DNA from 3 places in the Myceligenerans cantabricum genome. Region 3 is predicted to be linked to each of the others. Evidence: riboswitches for the same ligand, from Rfam matches in the RefSeq annotation. Region 3 holds a riboswitch; each other region holds the start of a gene.

Region 1 (7,184 bases), on a different contig from region 3:
GGCCTCACGCAGCTCGGGAAGGGCCGCGGAGAGCGCGGCGGCATCGGGGGACGACGTCATAGTGGTCACCCCGAGAACCCTACGCGCCAGTCCGGTACGCCCGCATCGTCAGTCCGCGAGCGAGGTCCGCGGACCGGGCGGCAGGGCCTCCGGCAGGCCGCCACGGCCCGGCTCAGCCGTCCTCGTGGCAGTGGCGGTTGACCACCAGGACCGGGCACGCGCTGTGGTGCAGCACGGCCTGGCTGGTCGAGCCGAGCAGCAGGCCGCGGAAGCCGCCGCGGCCCCGGGACCCCACCACGACGAGGTCCGCGGCCGTGGAGAACTCGGTGAGCAGCTCCGCGCCGGTGCCGTCCAGCACGATCCGGCGGATGCGCATCCCCGGGTGCAGGGCCTCGTGCTTGTCGACGATCGCGTCGAGCCCCGCGGAGATGTCGGCGAGCACCTGCTCGTGGTCGATGTTCGACGGCAGCCACGCCAGCAGCCCGGCCCCGGACCCCACCGGCACGCCGGCCACGGCCGACAGCTCGGCGCCCCACGCCTGCGCCTGCTCGATCGCCTGCGTGAGCGCGGCCTCGGCCTGCGGCGACCCGTCCACACCGACGACGACGCGCCGCACCCCGGGGCCGTCGCCCTCGGTCTCCCGCGCGTCCCCGCCGTCGTGCCCGGCGGAGGTACGGCGCCCGTCGGCGTTCTCGGCCCGGGCGGCGGCGTCGGCCCCGGACCACATGGCGTGCTCCCCCGAGCTCAGCGGGACCACGACGACCGGGCAGTGGGCGTGCGCGGGCAAGGCCGAGGACACCGTGCCGAGCAGCCGTTCGGTGAATCCGCCGCGCCCGCGCGTGCCGACCACGGCGAGCCCGTGGTCCGCGGAGAGCTCGACGAGCACTCCCGCCGCGTCGCCGGTGGCGACCGACGTGGTGACCCGGGCGCCGGCGGCGACGGCACGCTGCTCGGCCTCGTCCAGGACGGCCTTCGCGCCCTCCGCCATGGAGGCGTCGTCGAACGCGGCGTACCCGCCGTCCAGCGAGGCGGCCGTGAAGGAGGGCAGGGTGTAGCTGCTCACGAGGTGCAGGGACCAGCCCACCTTCTCGGCCCAGGCCACCGCCCAGTCGAGCGCATGCATGCTGGCGGCCGATCCGTCGACTCCCACCAGCACGACCTCTGACCGAGTCATCCGCGTCCTCCTCGTCGGCGCGTGCATCGTCGCGGACCCACGCTATCGCAGACGCACGAGAGCCGGGCAGGGACCATGGCCCCTGCCCGGCTCCGCGGGAGGTGTCGGTACCGCGTGGGCGGAAGGATCAGTACCGGATGAAGATCGGGTTGCTCATCCAGATGGTGCGGAACTGGACGGTGTCGCCCGGCTTCGGGGCGTCGATCATGGTGCTGCCGCCGGCGTAGATGCCGACGTGGCCCGGGGCGTAGACGAGGTCGCCGGCCACGGCCTCGGAGGCCGACACCTGCGTGCCGCCGGCCGCCTGGGACGAGGACGAGTGCGGGAGCGAGATGCCCACCTGCGCGTACACGTACGCGGTGAAGCCGGAGCAGTCGAAGCCGCTGGGGGTCGTGCCGCCGGACACGTAGGGCGTTCCCACGTAGCGCGACGCGATCGAGATGATCTCGCTGCCGTTGGCGGATGCCGGGGCGGACGAGGTCTCCGTCGTGGTGGTCGCCGTGGCGGCAGCCTCGCCGGCGGCCTCCTCGGCGGCTGCCGCCGCCGCGGCCTCTTCCGCGGCCTCCTCCTCGGCGGCGAGCTGTGCCTGGTACTCCTCGTTCTCGGAGGCAGGTGTCACGGAGACGACGCCGGACTCGGCGGCCATCTTGGCGTCGCGGGCGACGGTGACGACCGGGGCGGCATCGACGACCGCGCTGGCCTCGCTGCTGAGGGCACCGAGGTCGAGGGCGCTGAGCTTGGTGAGGTCGTCCTTCACGGTCTCGCCGGGCGCGGCCTGCGCGGCCGCGGCGCCGAAGGTCGAGACGAGGATCCCGCCGGCTGCGGCCGCGACGGCGGTGCGTCGGCCGAGCTGGGAGTTCTGCACGAGATCGGTGAGCGGAGTCACGGGACGACGCGCGGAGCGGTGGCGTCCGGCGGCAGTGCGTGCTGTCACGAGTATCTCCAGATCGCCTACGAGGTCAGCTGTCGGGTTCGAGTGGGAGAACACCCGGCCGCGTGTCCCGAAGGCCACGCCGCTTCACCCCAAGGACGCACCCTGGCGCCCAGAATCGGGTCCCCCGCCCCTGTCATACGGATCGTGGGGTCCCCGACCGGTGACAGGGTTCGGCGTCCGCCCGGGGGCTCGTCGACCTTGAGCCGTCGAGCGTGCCGAACCTACCCCAGCGCCGACGGGAATGTCACGCTCCGGCAACGGAAATAGGCCCCACCGACCATTATCGCGACAGATTCCACACATCCGTGACGACGTCGCCCGGTGCCGCGAGCCGCGGCGCACGCCCCGGCGTCAGCCTCGCAGCCGCTCCACCACGTGGTCCACGCACGCCGTGAGGGCCGCGACGTCGTCCGGCTCGACGGCCGGGTACATGCCCACGCGCAGCTGGTTGCGACCCAGCTTGCGGTAGGCGAACACGTCCTGGATCCCGTTCTCTCGCAGGACCGCGATCACCTCGCCGGCATCGACGGTGTCGTCGAGGTCGACGGTGCCCACCACGGTGGAGCGCTCCTGGGGCCGCTCGACGAACGGAGTCGCCCACTCGCGCGACTCGGCCCATCCGTAAAGATTCTGGGCAGACGTCGCGGAGCGCTTCACGGCCCAGTCGAGCCCGCCGTTGCCGAGGATCCAGTCGAGCTGGTCCGCCAGCAGGACCAGCGTCGCGACGGCGGGCGTGTTGAGCGTCTGGTCCTTGCGGGAGTTCTCGACCGCCGCCGTGAGGGAGAGGAACTCCGGGACCCAGCGCCCGCTCGCCTCGATCCGGCCCGCCCGCTCGACGGCCACAGGCGACAGGACGGCGAGCCACAGACCGCCGTCGGCCCCGAAGACCTTCTGCGGCGCGAAGTAGTACGCGTCCGTCTCGGTCAGGTCCACCGGCAGCGCACCCGCGCCCGACGTCGCGTCCGTCAGCAGGAGAGCGCCGTCGCCGGCCCCCGCGACGCGACGGACCGGGGCCATGGCGCCGGTCGACGTCTCGTTGTGCGGTGTGGCGTACGCGTCGACACCCTCGGCGGCGGCGAGGTGGGCGACCGTGCCTGGCTCCGTCTCGATCACCTGCGAGTCCTCGAGGAAGGGGGCGCGCGACGTCGCCTGCGCGAACTTGCCGCCGAACTCGCCGAACACGGCGTGCTGCACGCGGCGCTCCACGAGGCAGAGCGTCGCCACGTCCCAGAACGCCGTGGCCCCGCCGTTGCCGAGCACCACCTCGTACCCGTCGGGCGCGCCGAGCAGGTCGGCCACGCCGCTCCGGATCCGGCCGACCAGGCTCTTGACCGGATCCTTCCGGTGGGAGGTGCCGAGCAGGCTCGGCGTGTCGAGGAGGCGACGCACCTGCTCCTCGCGCACCTTGGAAGGACCGGAGCCGAACCTGCCGTCGGCGGGAAGCAGGTCGGTGGGGATCGTCGTGGCCATCTCTGAACTGTAGTTCGGGACGCCGACACGACCACGGGGTGTTCCACGTTCACGGATAGGCTTGGTCCGGGGCTGAGGCAGAGAACATGGAGTTGACGTGACCGATCTGATCGACACCACCGAGATGTACCTCAAGACGATCTACGAGCTGGACGAGGAAGGCATCACACCGCTGCGCGCGCGCATCGCGGAACGACTCGGGCACTCCGGGCCCACGGTGTCGCAGACGGTCGCACGCATGGAACGTGACGGCCTCGTCGTCGTCACCGGTGACCGGCACCTGGAGCTCACCGAGTCCGGGCACGACAAGGCGATGCGCGTGATGCGCAAGCACCGCCTGGCCGAGCGCCTCCTCACGGACGTCATCAAGCTCGACTGGGAGCACGTGCACGTCGAGGCGTGCCGGTGGGAGCACGTGATGAGCGAGCTCGTCGAGGAGCGCCTGATCGGCCTGCTCGACCATCCCCACGCCGACCCGTACGGCAACCCGATCCCCGGGCTCGCCGAGCTGGGCGAGAACTTCTCCGAGCCGCCGTACCTCGAGGGCGTGGCGGCCCTGCCCACCCTGTTCGAGTCGGCGGCGAAGAAGGGGGAGCCGGGGCCGTCGTCGGCCACGCTGGCGCGGATCGCCGAGCCGCTGCAGGTCGACGTCGAGCTGCTCGCCCGCCTGTCCGACGCCCGTATCCTCCCGGGCGCACGGGTCACGCTGGCGTTCGCGGACGGTATCTACACCGTCGGCGCCGAGGGCGCGGAGACCGTGCTCGATCTCCCGGAAGACCTCGCAAAACACCTTTTCGCGGCCGTATAACAAGTTTCCTGGACGACGACGGCGCGAGCGCGATACGGTCCGCACTCGCGCCGTCGCCATGCTCCGAAGAGGATGTGAACGTGCACATCAACCGGACCTATCGAAATGAAACGACCACTCCATGTTTTGTGGTGAAAACTTTCGATAGTGAACCCTGGTCGCTATTGTCCGTTCGGAGCAGCATCGGTAACGTTGCGATAACGACCCGCCCCCCGGAAGACCGGGTCGAGCACAGGAGGGCCCTGCGTTCAGCAGGGCCCGCGTCTGTCCCCCAGACGGGCGGCCGCTACGAGGAAACTCTGAGAGGCCAACAACTGAACATGTCCATCACCGATCACCTCGCCTACGGGTTCATCACTCCCGTTCTCGCGTTCCTGCTGTCGTGCACGGGTTGCGCCGTAGGCCTGTCCTGCACCTCCCGTTCTCGGGCCGCCTCCGGCTTCGCCCGTGCCTCGTGGCTGATCCTCGGTGCCGTCGCCATCGGCGGGACCGGCATCTGGGTCATGCACTTCGTCGCCATGCTGGGCTTCGCCCCGCAGGGCGTGTCCGTCCGTTACGACGTCCCGCTCACGCTGCTCAGCGCCGGTGTGGCGATCGTCGTCGTCGGCGTCGGGCTCTTCATCAACCAGATCGGCGGGCAACGGCTGCCCGGCATGCTGATCGGCGGGTTCCTGGCCGGCGCCGGCGTGGCCACCATGCACTACATGGGCATGGCGGCCATGAAGATGAACGCCACGATGTCGTTCGACGGCACCTACGTCGTCGCGTCCGTGATCATCGCGATCGTCGCCGCCACGGCGGCGCTGTGGTGCACCACGCACATCCGCGGCGCCATCGCGACCATCATCGCGACCGTGGTCATGGGCGTGGCCGTGACCGGCATGCACTACACCGGGATGATGGGTGTGCGCGTGTCCGGCTCCACGGACGTGGTCCCCGAAGGCGTCTCCACCGGCGAGCTGCTGGTCCCGCTCGTCATGGCCGTGTCCGTGGTGACGCTCCTGCTGGTGCTCGTCGTCGGTCTCTGGCCCACGGAGTCGGAGCTCCGGGCACAGGTCGAGTTCGAGAAGCGCCTGAAGGAGAGCCAGGAGCGGGAGAGCACCCGCTCCAGCGGCGCACCGAGCCTGTCGGCCACGGCCGAGGCACTCCGCGCCGGCCACACCACCGCGGGCGCGCACGCGGCCTACCACCGGGAGGACTCCGGACAGGGAAACGACCCCGACGACACGTCCAAGCTCCGCCCACGCTCGATGCAGTTCCGCTAGCCGCACGGCGGTCCACGGCGGACGGCCCCGGCCCACCCGTCAGGACCCGGACGTGCGGACGCACGGCAAGCACCATCTCCCCCCAGAGAAGCGACGCCCCCGGGCGCCGCACGAAGAGGTCGACGACTCATGGCACGACGCCCCAAGCCCCCGGACGAGGCGTCCGCGGACGCACCGCACACCGCTGCCCGCCTGCTCACGCCGATCCTGACCCTCGCCACAGCGCTGGCACTGTCCGCCTGCTCCGTCACGCTCAACCCGGGACCGGGCGAGGCGGCGTTCGGAACGGGCGAGCCACAGCTCGGCGAGGCCTCCGCCCCGGTACGGAACGCGGTCGCGGCAAGCAGCGAGCCCGGCGTGAAGAACCGGACTCCGCCCGACAGCCGCGACGACGCGTCGGTGGTCGGCGTGGAGACCGAGAGCGGCACCATCGACGTCCGGCCCGCCCCGGAGCCGTCGCCGGACGAGGAGGACGGTGACGGCGGTTCGACGCCCGGCCAGGGCGACGACGCCGACGACACCGGGGACGGCGGGGCAGGCGGCGACGACGACGGCGGCGACGGCGGGTCGGGCGGCGACACCGGGGCGGAGCCCGACCTCAGCGAGGCCGTGCAGTACGCCCAGGTGCTCGAGGACGAGGTGAACCAGCGCCGCGAGGAGAACGGCCTCGCGGCGCTGGTCCACGACGACTGCGCCTACGACGTCGCGCTCGAACGGGCCGAGGCGATCCGGGGGCAGGAGCTCGCACACGCTCCCCTGGAGCCGATCTTCGATCGCTGCCCGACCTCGACGGTCGGGGAGAACCTGGCCCGGGGCGGCTGGAGCCCGGCCGAGGCCGCGGACGGCTGGATGAACTCCGAGGGGCACCGCGCGAACATCCTCAACGCGGGCTTCACCCGCGGCGCCATCGCGTGCATCAGCGAGGACTCGTCCTACGGGCCGCAGATGACCTGCGCGCACGTCTTCCTGGGCTGACTCTGTTCTCCGGTGCCGCCGGGGCAGCGGGTCGTGGGCCCGCTGCCCCGGCGGCACCGGAGGACAGGAGTCAGATGCCCAGGGCCGTGCCGATCGGGCCCTGGAGGAAGTAGACCAGGAACAGGGCCGCCGTCACCCACAGCAGCGGGTGGACCTGCTTCGCCCTGCCGACCGCGAGCTTGATGACCACGTAGGAGACGACGGCAGCGCCGATGCCCGCCGTGATCGAGTAGGCGAACGGCATGAGGATGATCCCGAGGAACGCCGGCACGGCGACCTCGAGGTTCTTCCAGTCGATCCCGGTGATCTGCGCGACCATGAGCAGGCCGACCACCACGAGCGCGGGCGTCGCGGCCTCGTAGGGGATCACCTTGACGACGTCCACGAAGAACATCGACACCAGGAAGCACAGGCCCGTCACGACGGACGCGAGACCGGTCCGCGCGCCGTCACCGACACCGGTCGCCGACTCGATGTAGCTGGTGTTGGACGAGACCGAGCCCGCACCGCCGGCGGCCGCCGCGATCGAGTCCACGATGAGGATCTGCTTGGTCTTCG
Region 2 (7,184 bases), on a different contig from region 3:
CGGCGGCTGGCTGGGCAACCTGATCTTCAGCATCGAGATGACTCAGTTCTGGTCCTGGCAGTCCTGGCTGTTCTCGGTCATCGGCGCGCTGATCGTGATCGGCGTCTTCGAGATGATCTTCAACAAGAGGAAGGCCGGCTGACGGCCTGACACGGACGAGGGCCCGGGCCTAGAGTCGGTGCGCATGTCACAGTGCGCACCCGAGGCCCGGGCCCTTGTCGTTCCCGTGCTGGTCGCGGGTGTCCTCCTCGCCGGTTGTACCGCCACCGGCGACGGCGCCGGCCGGCCCGGTCCCGTGCCCGACGACGTGGCCCGCGACCTCGTCGTCACGCTGCAGCAGTCCCGGCTCGACTACGCGGACCGCGTGGTCGAGATCGAGGTGACCAACGAGTCGACCACGGACCTGGTGCTCCTGGGCGGCGCGCTCGACGGCGGCGGTTTCGGGCCCTCGGCCGAGACCAGCGGGCGCCCGTTCCGCGCCGAGACGCTCGCCGTGGGCGCCACCCGGGGTGTGTTCGTCGAGCTCGGCGAGCTCAGGTGCCCGCCCGACCCCGCCGGGGACGCCGTCGGCCCCGAGCCGCGGGCCACGGTCACCGTGGCGCGCGGCAGCCGGCTCGACCACGGTGCGCCGGCCACCGCCGAGGCGCCGGTCTCCGACCCCGGCGAGCACCTGGCCCGCAACCTCGCGCAGGGCTGCGCCGCGGTCGCCGTCGCCTCCGGCCGCACGCTCACGCAGGCCGACCGGCTGCGCACCGAGCGCCGCTCCGGCGAGACCGTCGCCGTCATCACGCTCACCACGGAGCCGGTCGACGGCGGCCCCGACGTACGGATCACCCGTATCGACGGCTCGACCCTTCTCGACCCGGTGCGTGGCGAGGCATGGACCGGCACGGATCTCGCCGGTCAGGACGACGGCGTCGTCGAGCTCTCCTTCGTCCCGACGCGCTGCGACCACCACGCCGTCTCCGAGGACAAGCGCGGCACGTTCCTGCCGGTCCACACCCACGTCGACGGCGTGGAGCAGCCGGTCGTGTACGTCCCGATGCCCGACACCGCGAAGCGAGACCTGTTCGAGTACGTCGCGGACCACTGTGGCTGGCCGGAGTGAGCCGGGTCAGCCGATGATCGGGGCGCTCTCCGGCGCACGGTAGAGGCGCTGCCGGTTGCGCAGCGCGAGGGCCGCGCCGAGCGTGATGGGGCCGAGCCGGCCGATGAACATCAGCGGGACCAGCACCAGCTGGTTGTACCAGGCCAGCTCGCCGGTGATCCCGGTGGACAGGCCTGTCGTCGTGAACGCCGAGGTGACCTCGAACAGGATCTTGGTCACGCTGATCGGCGACGTCGCCGTGATCCACATGGTGGGCAGGACGACGATCGCGACCCCGAGGAGCGCCACGGTGAGCGCCTGGCGCTGCGTGGCGGGCGAGATCCGGCGGTCGAAGACGTTCGCGTCCTGCTCACCCCGCAGCTCGGACCAGATGACCACCGCCAGGACCGCGAAGGTGGTGACCTTGATGCCGCCCCCGGTGCCCGCCGACCCCGCACCGATGAACATCATGATGATCGTGGCGAGCCACGTCTCGTGGTGCATCTGCGACGTGTCGAGGGAGTTGAAGCCGGCCGTGCGCGGCATGACCGACTGCGTGAACGACGCCAGGACCTTGCCCGGCGTGTCCAGGCCGGCGATGGTCGCCGGGTTGTCCCACTCCGCCGCCAGGACGAACAGCGTGCCGCCGAGCAGCAGGAGCCCCGTCATCCACAGGGTGATCCGCGTGTGCACGCTCAGCCGGCGGAGCCTGCGCCAGCCGTGGCGCGTCCGGACCGCCCGGACCACCTCGGCGATCACTGGCAGGCCGATCCCGCCCAGGATCACCGCGACGCTGATCGGCAGGCACACCCACGGGTCGGCGGCGAAGCCCATCAGGGAGTCGCTGAACAGGGAGAACCCCGCGTTGTTGTAGGCCGAGACCGCGTGGAAGACGCCCTGCCACACGGCGGTCCCGAGCGTCATGTCCGAGGCGGTGCTGAACCGGACGATCAGGATCGCGGCGCAGGCGCCCTCCACGGTCAGCGCGATCCACAGGACGCGCTTCATCACACCGCGCACGTCGCCCAGGCCGACGCTCCGGGTCGAGGCGGCCGCGACGAGCCGCGAGCTCAGGTCCAGCCTGCGGGTCAGCAGGACGCCCAGCAGCGACGCCACGGTCATCACGCCGAGCCCGCCGATCTGGATCAGCACGGCGATCACCGCCTCACCGAACCCGGACCAGAACACCGGGGTGTCGGTGACGATCAGGCCGGTGACGCAGGTGGCCGACGTCGCCGTGAACAGCGCCTCGACGAAGGTGGCCCGCTCACCCGACGCCGCGACGGGCAACGAGAGCAGGACGGTCCCCACTGCGATCGTGGCCAGGAACCCGAGCGCCACCATCTGGCCGGGGCGACGGCGGAGGGAGGCCGCGCTGTTCGTCTCCCGCTCGGCGGGTGAGTTGCGGAATCGCACGTCTCACGACCTTAGCCCCATCCGGCCGCCGTCGACCGCGGGGTCGCGCTCCCCGCGCCGGCGTCGTCCCCGGAAGGTCGCACGACGACGAGCGCCGCGGGGCCGTCGGGCAGGGGAGCCGACGGCGCCGCGGCGCTCGGAGAACGATGTGCGTGCGGGACGCGAACGCGTCAGATCACGCGGATGAAGACCGGGTTGGACTGCCACATCTCGGTGTAGCGGCCGGGGAGGCCGGTCTCGTACCACTCCATGACCATGCCGTTGCCCGCGTACAGGGCGACGTGGCCGGGGCTCCAGACGATGTCGCCCGGCTGCGGGTCGTAGACCTGGTAGCCGGAGTTGAGCATCGCGGACGAGGAGTGCGGCAGATCGATGCCGTACAGGCCGTACACGTACTGGATGAAGCCCGAGCAGTCGAAGGCGCCGGGGCTGGAACCGCCCCAGACGTACGCGCCGGACAGGTAGCTGAAGGCCGTGTTCGTGATCTGGACGTTGAGCGGCGTGGGCGGCGGCTCGGGGGCCGGGGTCACCTCGACGAGACCTTCGACGGCGGTGCCGCCCTCGGCGGTGACGGTGGCGCCCTCGACATCGAGCTTGGCATCGTGGCTGACGGTCACTGCCCGCGCCTGGTTCACGGCCTGTCCGGCGGTCTCCTTGAGCGCGTCCAGGTTGAGGCCGTCCATCTTGGCGGTGGTCTTGACGTCGGTGGACGCCGGGGCCGCGTGGCTCGTCGTGGCGAACGTCGAGACCAGAACGCCTCCGGCGGCGACGGCGAGCGCGCCGCGGCGAGCAACCGTGCTCGCGTTCTCGGACGCGGTACGAGCGATCATCGTGATGGGGGTTGTTGCCTTGCGGTCCGCTCGATGGCGTCCGCGCTGGGTGGCGTTGGTCACCGTTGTTCTCCTGTACCGCCTACGAAGTGAGCTGTCGGGTTCGGGTGGGAGATGCTCACCCGGCCGAGCAGTTGGGGGTTCTGCTCGGCTTCACCCCGAGGACGCCGGCCCCTCGGAACACCGTGTGGTCCGCTGGTCCGTCGCCCGGAGATGGTTCCCCCGCCCCTGCCACGGTCATCCTGGGTCACGATGCGGTGGCAGGGTTCGGCGTCCGCGTCGCGACTCCACCTATTCCGGTGGAGCGAGACTCAAGGTACACACCTTCGTCGAAAAAGTCACGAACGTGTCACGCACAACGGGAATCGGCATGGGATGGCCGTTTTTGCCGGACATTCCGACAATTCTGGCGACACCTGTCACGCGGGTTCCGCTACCGTGCGCGCCATGTCCAACGGCGTGACCGACACGGAGACCAAGACGACAGAGGCCATCGATGTCCCCGCCCGGATCTCGGGGTGGTGGATGCTCCTGATGAGCGCCGTCGTGTGGTGGGTGATCGGCTTCCTGCCGTGGATCCTGCACGAGATCTACCAGGCCCTGGGCTTCCAGCCGACCACGCTCGAGGAGATCGACGGCTTCACGCCGCTGCCGCTCGCCGCCGAGGACGCCGTCGCCTCCCTGGTGACGATGAGCGTGATCGGGGGAGTGCTGGCGGGAGCCTGCGCGCGTCTCGCGCGGCATCGGGGTGGTGGTGCGGCGGCCGCCGTGCTCGGCACGCTTCTCGCGCTGGTTGCCGCCGGAGGCGTTTCCTGGTGGCAGATCGGCTCGGCGGACGGTGCCGACGACGCGAAGGCGAACGCCCTGCTGGCCGTGGCCGTCGGGGGGACCGTCCTGGGCCTGGTGCTCGGCCTGCTGGCCGGGCTCGCGCCGGCGCCTCTGCGTGCCGCGGCCTTCGCGCTGCCGGTCGTCCTCGCCGACGGCTGGCTGTGGGGCCTGCTGCCCGGGCAGGCCGCGGTGCCGCAGGGGACCTGGTGGATCTTCGCGGTGGTGCTCGGTGTCGCGCTCGGGCTCGGCGTGGACCGCAACCCGTTGCAGATGCTCGGCTGGCTCCCGGCGGCGGGCCTCGTGTGGGTGCTGCAGGCCGCCGGCCCGGTCTTCGACGCGGTGGGCGGGTACTTCGCTCCCGGGGCCGCGCCGCTCTCGATCCCCGTGGTGCTCGGCGCCGCCTGGGAGCCCTTGCTCGGCACGACCTTGTCCAGCGACGGTCATGACCTCGGCGGCTGGGTGGTCGGACTGCTGCTCGGCGTCGCGGTCGCCGGACTGCGGCTGACCCGCGGCGCGCCGGACGAGGAGGACGACGAGGAGTACGACGAGCTGCGCGCCTTCGCGCGGTGAGAACTCCGGCCGCCGACGGCGGGACCTGGCACGAGAGGCCGGGTGCCCGCCGTCGGGCGGCCGAGGTGGTGAGGGCCTTCAGGCGACCCGGACGAAGGTCGGGTTCTGCTGCCACATGGCGCGGTAGCTCAGCGGGGTGCCGTAGCTGACCGCCTCGACCACCATGCCGTTGCCGGCGTAGATGGCGATGTGGCCCGGGGTCCAGACGAGGTCGCCCGCCCGGGCCTCCCCGGCGGAGACGACCGCACCCGCGCCGCGCATGGCCGACGACGAGTGCGGGAGCGCGACGCCCACCTGCGCGAAGGCGTACTTGACGAGGCCGGAGCAGTCGAACCCGCCGGGGGCCTCGCCGCCCCAGGAGTACGGTGTGCCGACGTGCTGCATCGCGATCGCGACGGCGCGCGCGCCGAGCGAGCCGTCGGTGGCCGGCATCGAGGTCTCGACCTCGGCGGAGACCGCGGCCGTCGCGGTGACCTCCGCGACCGGTTCGGGCTCCGGCTCGGGTGCTGGCTTCACCTTGACCGTCGTGCTCGGGACGTCCAGCCGGGCATCGGGCGCCACCTTCACTGCCGGCGCCGCGTCGACCTGGGTGTGCGCGTCCTGCAGCGCCGCGAGGTCGAGCTCGGTGACACGTTCGTGGGGGGCGTTGCCCTCCGGTGTGGCGGACGCGGTGCTTGACAGCGTCGTCGCGATGATCCCCGATGTCGCAGCGACGAGTGCTCCCTTACGAGCGGCGTCCGCTGCGGTCTTCGACAGTGCAGTAAGCGGGGTGTTGGGAGTGTGGTCGGCGCGATGTCGACCGCACCTCACAGTGGTACTCACCAGGATCTCTCCGAATCGCACCTAGGGTCTCCGGGTGCCGCGTACAGCTCGACGGCTTCCCGTGGCTGCGTCGTTCTATGACGCAACGTGACGACGCTAAGTGAGAAGTTCGCCCGTGTCTCGACCAGATAACAGGTGAAGCAGAATAACTTGACAAGGTCGCCCCTGGAACTTTTTGACCCGAGGTCGACACGCAGGTCGAGCCGGTCATTTCCGGCGATTCGCGGCATGCCTGGTGCGAGAAATGATGCCTGGTGATCTCGATCCCGGCGTGTCGTGGAGATAGATTTCCGGCATGCGTGAGGAACCCGGAACCTCGTCAACCACCACACATGTTTGGCGTCGGGGGCGAGCGGTCGTGGTCCTGACGGTGCTCCTGGTCCTGGTCCTGGTCGGCCTGCTGGCCGCGCTGACCGTCCGCGGCGTCGTCTGGCCCAACCGGCTGTTCGCCGCCGGGTACGACGTGCGCGGGATCGATGTCTCGCACCACAACGGCACCGTCGACTGGCCGCAGGTCGCCGGGCAGGACGTCGACTTCGCCTACCTCAAGGCCACCGAGGGGTCCGGGCACGTCGACGAACGGTTCGCCGAGAACTGGGCCGGCGCGCGGGACGCGGGGCTGATGGTCGGCGCATACCACTTCATGAGCTTCGAGAGTCCGGGAGAGAGCCAGGCGGAGAATCTCGCGGAGACCGTGCCCGCGGAGCCCGGCATGCTGCCGCCCGTCGTCGACCTCGAACCGTACGGCGAGTACGTGGGCGCGCTGCCGTCCGCCGCCGACGTCCGCGCGATCCTCGACCCGCTGCTCGCCGGGATCGAGGAGACGTACGGGCAGCCGGCGATCATCTACGTGACGTCCCAGGCGTACGACGCCTACCTCGCCGGCTCCTACCCCGACAACCCGGTGTGGATCCGGTCGGTCGCCGTCCCGCCGCGCCTCTCGGACGGGCGGGACTGGACGATCTGGCAGTACTCGAACCGGGACCGGCTCGACGGCGTCGGGACGGATGCCGGCGCGGAGCCGTACGTGGACATGAATGTCGTGGACGGCGCGCTCGAGGAGCTGGTCGCCGGCGGGTGATCAGGGCGCCCGTGGCCGAGGGGCGCCCGGACCGCAGCGGTCCGGACGGCGCCCCCGGTGGCGGGGCCGGTCAGCCCGGCGCACGCGTCAGGAAAGCACGTCCCGGATGTCCATGATGAGCGGCTTGAGGAGCGTGGTGCGGCGGGTCCGGACGACGTCCTCCGTCACCTCGGCGATGCGTTCCAGCAGCGCGAGCGACGTGGTCAGGCGTGGGTCGGGAGCGGGCCGCGGCGCCTGGTGACCGGTGTCGGACATCGTGGCGCCCCACTCCTGGGCGGCCCCGGTCAGCGTGGACGCGAGGTCGTCGCGCTCGACGGGGCGGGCGGACATCGCGTAGGCGAGCGCGGCACGGTGCAGTGCGTTGCGCGCCTCACCGACCGCGCGGCCCTCGCGGGCTCTCTCGAAGAAGCCGCCGGCGCTGGCCCGTGCGAGCACGGGGTGCAGCTTCGGTGCGTTGTCGACGACTATCGGGCGGGGCTCCAGCGGGACCTCGTAGCGGAGTCCTGCGGGGACCTCGGCATCGGCCAGGGACAGCTCGGGCGTGGTGATC
Region 3 (7,184 bases):
TGTACTACGGCCAGCCCGGCTATGCGAGGAAGGGCAAGGTGCTCTGCTTCTTCCGCAGCGGCCAGGGCGACAAGGAGCGGTACTCGACGTTCGGGTTCAGCGTGCAGGCCGGCCTTGACGACGCCAGCGGTCTCTGGGCGACCTCGTATGCCCTGACCGAGCCGACGGAGGCCGCCTGGACCGAGCTGAAGAAGCTGGTCAGGAAGGCCGCCCAGTGAACGAGCGGACCCGTCACGCAGAATCCTCGCTCGCCCTGAACGTCGTCACCCTCGCGGGCGCCCTTCCCGCATCCAAGGTCTTCTACGCCGCAGTCTTCACCCCGGTGATGACCGAGAACACCAGGTCCGTGGAGGTGGACATGCACGGCACCGGCCGCTTCGAACTGACTCCGCCGACGTCGGTTGGCGCGGGGGCTGAGGGCGCATCATCGGCCTTCCCGGGATACGTCTTGACCTACGCGCTTGCGAGGCCGTCGGAAGTGCAGGCGGTGATGGACGCCGCCGCCCGTGCGGGCGCGCGGGTGCTCAAGCCGGCCAAGAAGGCCCTGTTCGGGTCATTCTCGGGATCCTTCCAGGCGCCCGACGGGGCGGTGTGGAAGGTGGCCGCGGACTCCAGCAAGAACAAGGGAGAGAGCGCAGGATCCCCTCGGCCCACCGAGATCAGCATCATCCTCGGCGTCCAGGACCCCAAAGCCTCCCGAACGTTCTACCAGGCGCTGGGCATGACGACTGATCGCGACTACGCGAACAAGTACATCGACTTCCAACCTCTGCGGGGAGCAGCGCGATTCTGCCTGATGCCGCGGGCTGTCCTCGCCAAGGACGTCGGCATCGACGACCCGGGTGAGGGCACGGGCGGACTGACGCTGGGCCGCCGCACGGAGACCCGGGAGGGCCTGGATCAGCTCATGGCCATCGCCGAGTCCGCCGGCGGCAGCCCCGACGGGCCGGCGGAGCAGGCAGCGGAGGCAAACTCGAGCCACTTCGCGGACCCGGACGGATTCCGCTGGGCGCTGTCGTCCTCACAGTGATCGGAGCGGTCCGTGGTTCCGCACCCACCCGACGTTGCGATGCGCGACGACCAGGGCGAGGCCCGACGGGCACGGCCGGAGCGGGAGTGCGAGTCGGGCTACTTCGACCGCTCGCTCACCGTGTACGGCCAGGAGGGCGAGCCCTGGGGACGCTGCGGGACGGCGGTCCGGCGGGAGCAGTTCATGAACTGCTCGTCGTACTTCTGTCCGCGCTGCCAGCGCGAGCCACGTTCCTGATCCCGGCGGCGCCGTCGCGCCGCCACGCGGTGAGCTGGTCCGCGAGGAACCGGGCGGCACCGCGGGGCCGCCCGCCCGCCACGTGCGGGGTGAGGACGAGGTTCGGGCAGTCCCACAGCGGTGACCCGGCGGGCAGGGGCTCGGTCTCCATGACGTCCAGCGCGGCGCCCGCGAGGCGGCCCGAGCGCAGCGCGTCGATCAGGGCGGCCTCGTCGACGGTCGCGCCCCGGCCCGCGTTGACGAACCGGGCGTGGGCGGGCAGCCGCGCCAGCACACCGGCGTCGAGTGCGTGCCGCGTGCCCGGCGTGGCGGGCAGCAGGGACACGAGGACGTCGGTCGTGGGCAGCAGCCCGGCGAGCCCGTCGGGCCCGACGACGTCGAACCCGGCGCGCACCCCCGCCGAGCCCGCCACCCCGGTCACTCGGGCGCCGAGCGCGGCCAGCATCGGTGCCAGCCGCTCCGCGATGGACCCGAAGCCCCACAGGACGACGTGGGCGTCGGAGAGCGTCCAGTGGGCGTCCGTGCCGGGCGCGGCCTGGGCGGTGGCCATCTCGCGGGCCCAGCGGTGCTCGCGCTGCGCCGCGAGGGCCTCCGGCAGCCGCCGTACGGACGCGAGCACGAGCATCAGGGTGTGCTCGGCGACGGTCGGGTCGTGGAGGGAGCGCCCGGAGGAGATGACGACGTCGTCCCCGAACCCGGCGGCCAGAGCGACGTCCGGCCCGGCCGACAGCGTCTGCACCCAGCGCAGACGGGTGAGTCGCCGTGCGGCGTCGGAGACGGCTCCGGGCGGGTTGGACCAGGTGACGAGGACGTCGGCGTCGGTGTGCTCGTCGGGGACGGGCGCACGCATGTCGTAGCGGACGACCTCGTCGTCGGACACGCGCCGCGCGCCGTCGGCGAGGAACCGCCGGAAGTCGAGATCGAACGCGACGTCGGGCAGGAGGATCTTCACGCGGGGGACTCTAGTGCCCGGACGCAAGTCACCGGGTGCACGGTACGGCTGACCTGGTGGCCGCCCTACCGCGCACCCGGCGAGCCGCCCGGTGCGAGACCGTGCTCAGGCGACCCGGACGAACGTCGGGTTCGACTGCCACATGGTCGTGTAGCGCAGCGGGGTGCCCGGCTGCACGGCCTCGACGATCATGCCGTCGCCGGCGTAGAGGGAGACGTGGCCCTCGGTCCACACGATGTCGCCGGGCTGGGGGTCGGTGACGACGGTACCGGCGTAGCGCAGGTCGCTCGACGTGCGGGGGAGGCTGACGCCCAGCTGGCCGTACACGTAGCTGACGAGGCCGGAGCAGTCCAGGCCCTCGCCGGGGGTGGAGCCGCCGAGCACGTACGGCGTGCCGACGAGCTCCATCGCGAGGTTCACGGCCTGCTGGCCCGTGGTGCTGCCGGTGCTGGTCGAGGTGGACACCGCTTCGACCTCAGCGGCGGCGGCCTCTGCCTCGGCGGCCGCCTGGGCTTCTGCCTCCGCCTCGGCCTGACGCTGGGCCTCGAGCTCCGCCTGGCGCTGGGCCTCGAGCTCGGCCTGGCGCTTCTCCTCGGCGAGGCGCTCGGCCTCGGCCTTGCCCTCCGCGGTCTCGGCGTACGGGGTGACCTTGATGGTGCTGGTCTCGACGGGGGTCTCGGCGTCCTTGGCGACCTTGACGATGTCGACGAGCTCGTCGGCGAGCGCGTTCGGGACCTTGGCGTCGGCCTTGCCGTAGTCGACGGTCTGCTTGGTGCTGTCGGCGGGCGCGGAGTGGGCGCTCGAGGAGAACACCGAGGCGAGCATGCCGCCGGTGACGGCAGCGATGGCGCCGGTCCTGGCGGCGGCCTCGCTCACGCCGGTCAGGGGGGTGACGGCGGGGCGGTCGGCGCGGTGCCGGCCTCGGCCGGACTGGCGGTTGGTCTCAGACGTGATCGTAGACACGGCTATCTCCTCCTACGCCTGCGAGGTGAGCTGTCGGGTTCGGATGGGAGATGAGATCACCCGGCCTCCGAAGAGGCTTCACCCCAAGGGCCGTCGGCCCGTCCTGCCTGGTTCCCCCGTCCCCGCCATATCTTCGCTGGTCGGATCCGGTGGCGGGGCTCGGCGGCCGGGTCCGGGCCGCGATCTGGGTATCGCGGCCGTGGATGACAGTACAGACGATCTCGTCGGATGTCACGAATTGGTCACGCGAATGTTTTCGTCTGCATTTCGGGCGTGTCGGAAAGGGGGTGTCATCGCTGGTCGTGAGCCTATGGTGGGGGTATGCCGCTCTCCGACGTCGAGCCCCGTGTGGATTCCCCGGACACCGTCGTCCAGCTCATGGAATATCTCGACTACTACCGCGGGACCGTCGAGCGCAAGCTCCGAGGCCTGCGGCCCGAGCGGCTGCACGAGCGACCTCTTTCGTCCGGATGGTCCCCGCTGGAGCTGCTGGTCCATCTGGTGCACATGGAGCGGCGCTGGTTCGTGTGGGGGTTCTTGGCGGATCAGGTGATCGAACCGTGGGGAGACAACGCCGACGGGGACCCGTGCGGCCGCTGGACGGTCCCGGACGGCACGGGTCTCGACGACTGGCTGCCCCGCCTGCACGCCGGCGGTGTCCGCACCCGGGAGATCCTGACCGGCCGCGACCTGGCGGAGCGCGGCGCGGTCGGGGGGCGGTTCGGCCCGGACGAGACGCCGCCCACGCTGCTGTGGATCGGCTTCCACGTCCTCCAGGAGTACGCGCGCCACGCCGGCCACCTGGACGCCGCCCGCGAGCTGATCGACGGCGCTACGGGCGAGTGACCGGTCTTGGCGGCGGGAACCGGCGCGGTCGGTCCTTTCGTGAGTGATCGGCTGTTCGACGTGCCGATCGTTCAAGAAAGGACCGACCGCGCGGGTCCCGTCAGCGGCGGGGGGAGAGGTCGATCCGGTCGTCCGCCAGGGCGGCCGGGACCGGGCGGTGCGTCGCGAGGACGACGGCGGTCCCGGTGGCGCGGGCATGCTGCGCGAGGAGGCGCAGGACGCCGTCGGCGGCCTCCGCGTCGAGGTGCTCGGCCGGCTCGTCGACGAGCAGCACGTCCACCGGCGCCAGCAGCGCCCGGGCGAGCAGGAGCCGGCGCCGCTCGCCGCCCGACACGTTCGCCGCGTCGGTCCCGAGCATCGTGCCCAGCCCGTCCGGCAGCCCGTCGAGCCAGGGCCCGAGCCCCACGGCGCCGAGCGCGGCGCGCGCGTCCGCCTCGCCGACGTCACCGCGCGCCACCCGGAGGTTCTCCAGCACGGTGGTCCCGAACACGTGACCGTCCTCGGCGACAAAAAGTGTGCCAAGCGCTGGCGCCTCGTCCGCGGTGCCACGTCTCACGTCCACGTGTCCTGGCCCGGTCTCGGGGAGGAGGCCCGCCGCGCGCATGAGGAGCGTCGTCTTCCCCGAGCCCGACGGCCCGGTGACCACGGTCACCGTTCCCGGCCGCAGGTCCAGTGCCACGCCCGGCAGGTCCGGGCGGTCCTCCCCGACGCGTTCGTCCGAGCCCGCGTCCAGCAGCCCGAGCAGCCGGCGGGCCGCCTCGCGCGACCGGTGCCACTGCACGGCCGCCGCCGGAAGCCCCGCGGTCGCCTCGAACACGGCGAGCGGCGTGAGCACCACGACGCTCAGCTCCTCCGGCGTCAGCCGGCCCGCCACCAGCGCGGGGATACCGAGCGCCAGGGCCGCGAGCACGGCCAGCCCCTGCGCCAGCGCGCCGAGACCGGCCGACAGTCCGGAGACCCGCGCACCGGCGTCGTGCACGGCGTCGAGTGCGCGGTCGGCGGCGCGCAGGTCGTCGGTCCGTGCCCGGAACCGCCCCGCCACGCGGAGCTGTGGCCCGTCCTCCAGCAGCTCCAGCGCCAGCCCGCTCACCCGTCCGCGCGCCGCCGCGCCGTCGGCCTCGACGCGTGCGGCCGCCCGTGCGGCCAGCCACGGCACGACGACCCCCGCCAGCAGCAGGCACACCGCCAGCGCGAGGCCCGCCTCCGGCAGGAACGCGCCGACCAGGATCACCGAGCCGAGCCCGGTCACGACGGCGACCCCCGCCGGGACCACGGCGCGCACGACCACGTCGCCCACGGCGTCGACGTCCGCGCCCAGCCGGGCGAGCAGGTCGCCCCTGCGCACCGACGGCGTCCCCGGCGCGGCGGCGAGGCCGGCGTAGACGCGGGCCCGGAGCGCCGCCATCCCGCGCAGGGCGACGTCGTGCGAGGCGAGCCGCTCCAGGTAGCGCAGCACCCCGCGGCCGATCCCGAACGCGCGCACCGCCACCACCGCGACCGACAGCGTGAGCACCGGCGGCATCTGCGACGCCCGGGCGATCAGCCACGCCGCGACGGCCGCCAGCCCGATCGCGCACACCAGCGTCAGCGTGCCGAACGCGACGGCGGCCACGACACGACCAGGCCGGACCTCCAGCAGCGGCAGGATCCGCCGCAACGGGTCCCGCGGCTTCCGGTGCACGTCTCCGGGCGGCTGCGGCCGGGGAAAGCGGGTCGGCAGCGTGGCGCTCATCGGGCGGCTCCGTGGTCCGAGTCGGAGGTGGTCGTGGCCTGGGGGCCGACGCCGGACAGCGGGCGGGCCGCGACGTCGACGACCTCGTCGGCGATCGCCAGCAGCGACTCGCGGTGCGCGACGACGAGCACCGTGCGGCCCTCGCGGCGCCAGGCGCGCACGGTGTCGAGGACCTGACCCTCGGACCGGGCGTCCAGGTGGGCGGTCGGCTCGTCCAGGATGACGAGGGGACGGGCGGCGCCGTCGTCCAGCAGGGCGGCGGTGAGCGCGACGCGCTGGCGCTGCCCCACGCTCAGGCCCGCGCCGCCGAGCCCGAGGCGGGTGTCCCACCCGTCCGGCAGCCCGCGGACGACCTCGTCGAGCCCGGTCTTCCGGGCCGCGCCGGCGACCCGGACCGTGCGCTGCGGGGGAGCGGACGCACCGCCCGCCGGCCGCTCGACGCCCGGCTCGGCGTGCAGGATGTCGCGGATCGTGCCCGGCGGGACCGCGGGGCGCTGCGGCACCCAGGTGACGTGCCGCCACCAGGTCTCGAGGCCGAGCTCGCGGAGCGGCACGGTCGTCGCTCCTGGTCCCGGCGTCTCCACGAGCACCCGGCCGGAGTCCGGCTCGACGAGCCCGAGCACCACCAGCACCGTTGTCGACTTCCCGGACCCGCTCGGCCCGCGCAGGGCGACGATCCGCCCGCCGCCGGGTCTCCCTGTCCCGAGCGGGATCCGTGCCGAGAGCCGGGCGGGCGCGAGCACGTCCCGGTCGCCGGCCCGCACGGACACGCCGTCGAGCACGAGGCATCCGCCGCCGAGAGCGGTCTCGCGCTCCGGCGGTGCGGCCGAACGGCCCCCGGCCCCCTCCCGGGCCGCGGGGCCCAGCAGCTCGAAGGCCCGACTCGCCGCCGCCACGCCGTCCACGGACGCGTGGAACTCCGCGCCCACCCGGCGCAGCGGCAGGTACACCTCCGGGGCCAGCACCAGCACCGCGATCGCAGGCTGCAGGTCCATCTGGCCCTCGACGAGGCGCAGGCCCACGCCCACGGCCACGATCGCGACCGACAGCGTCGTCAGCAGCTCCAGCACCATGGAGGACAGGAACGCGACCCGCAGGGTCTGCATCGTTGCGCGCCGGGAGGCGTCGCCGAGCGCCCGTACCCGGTCCGCCGGACCGGCCGCGCGGCCGAACGCACGCAGGGTCGGCAGGCCGGCCACGAGGTCGAGCACCTGGTCGCCGAGGCGTGCGACCGTCGCCAGCCGGCGCTCCGAGGAGCCCGCCGTCAGGCGGCCCACGAGCACCATGAAGATCGGCACGAGCGGCAGGGTCACGGCCACGACGAGCGCCGAGACCCAGTCCAGCCACAGCACCACGACCACCAGCGCGGGCGTGAGCAGCGCGGTCAGGACGAGCTGCGGGATGTAACGCACCAGGTAGGGCTG

The links. Region 3 has a riboswitch for cyclic di-AMP ahead of ACYU96_RS00745 (C40 family peptidase). Riboswitches for the same ligand answer to the same signal wherever they lie in the genome.
Region 1: it holds a riboswitch for cyclic di-AMP, as region 3 does, so the genes downstream of both, ACYU96_RS15470 (C40 family peptidase) here and ACYU96_RS00745 (C40 family peptidase) in region 3, are expected to answer to the same signal.
Region 2: it holds a riboswitch for cyclic di-AMP, as region 3 does, so the genes downstream of both, ACYU96_RS17545 (C40 family peptidase) here and ACYU96_RS00745 (C40 family peptidase) in region 3, are expected to answer to the same signal.

The regions. Positions count from the first base shown of each region.
Region 1 covers NZ_BAAHAJ010000011.1:187,461-194,644, forward strand. The annotation lists gene ACYU96_RS15460 (aminotransferase class I/II-fold pyridoxal phosphate-dependent enzyme) at 1-60, opposite strand, end outside; gene ACYU96_RS15465 (universal stress protein) at 173-1,174, opposite strand; gene ACYU96_RS15470 (C40 family peptidase) at 1,302-2,108, opposite strand; cyclic di-AMP (ydaO/yuaA leader) riboswitch at 2,108-2,294, opposite strand; gene serC (phosphoserine transaminase) at 2,460-3,578, opposite strand; gene ACYU96_RS15480 (metal-dependent transcriptional regulator) at 3,676-4,386, shown strand; gene ACYU96_RS15485 (MHYT domain-containing protein) at 4,707-5,651, shown strand; gene ACYU96_RS15490 (CAP domain-containing protein) at 5,781-6,626, shown strand; gene ACYU96_RS15495 (NCS2 family permease) at 6,697-7,184, opposite strand, start outside.
Region 2 covers NZ_BAAHAJ010000013.1:66,913-74,096, forward strand. The annotation lists gene ACYU96_RS17530 (GlsB/YeaQ/YmgE family stress response membrane protein) at 1-142, shown strand, start outside; gene ACYU96_RS17535 (hypothetical protein) at 185-1,108, shown strand; gene ACYU96_RS17540 (TrkH family potassium uptake protein) at 1,115-2,503, opposite strand; gene ACYU96_RS17545 (C40 family peptidase) at 2,674-3,396, opposite strand; cyclic di-AMP (ydaO/yuaA leader) riboswitch at 3,399-3,616, opposite strand; gene ACYU96_RS17550 (hypothetical protein) at 3,781-4,731, shown strand; gene ACYU96_RS17555 (C40 family peptidase) at 4,810-5,553, opposite strand; gene ACYU96_RS17560 (GH25 family lysozyme) at 5,912-6,634, shown strand; gene ACYU96_RS17565 (hypothetical protein) at 6,722-7,184, opposite strand, start outside.
Region 3 covers NZ_BAAHAJ010000001.1:154,773-161,956, forward strand. The annotation lists gene ACYU96_RS00725 (DUF1801 domain-containing protein) at 1-218, shown strand, start outside; gene ACYU96_RS00730 (VOC family protein) at 326-1,030, shown strand; partial or broken gene ACYU96_RS00735 (DNA-formamidopyrimidine glycosylase) at 1,124-1,267, shown strand; gene ACYU96_RS00740 (NAD(P)-dependent oxidoreductase) at 1,212-2,219, opposite strand; gene ACYU96_RS00745 (C40 family peptidase) at 2,325-3,182, opposite strand; cyclic di-AMP (ydaO/yuaA leader) riboswitch at 3,183-3,344, opposite strand; gene ACYU96_RS00750 (mycothiol transferase) at 3,504-4,028, shown strand; gene ACYU96_RS00755 (amino acid ABC transporter ATP-binding/permease protein) at 4,129-5,760, opposite strand; gene cydD (thiol reductant ABC exporter subunit CydD) at 5,757-7,184, opposite strand, start outside.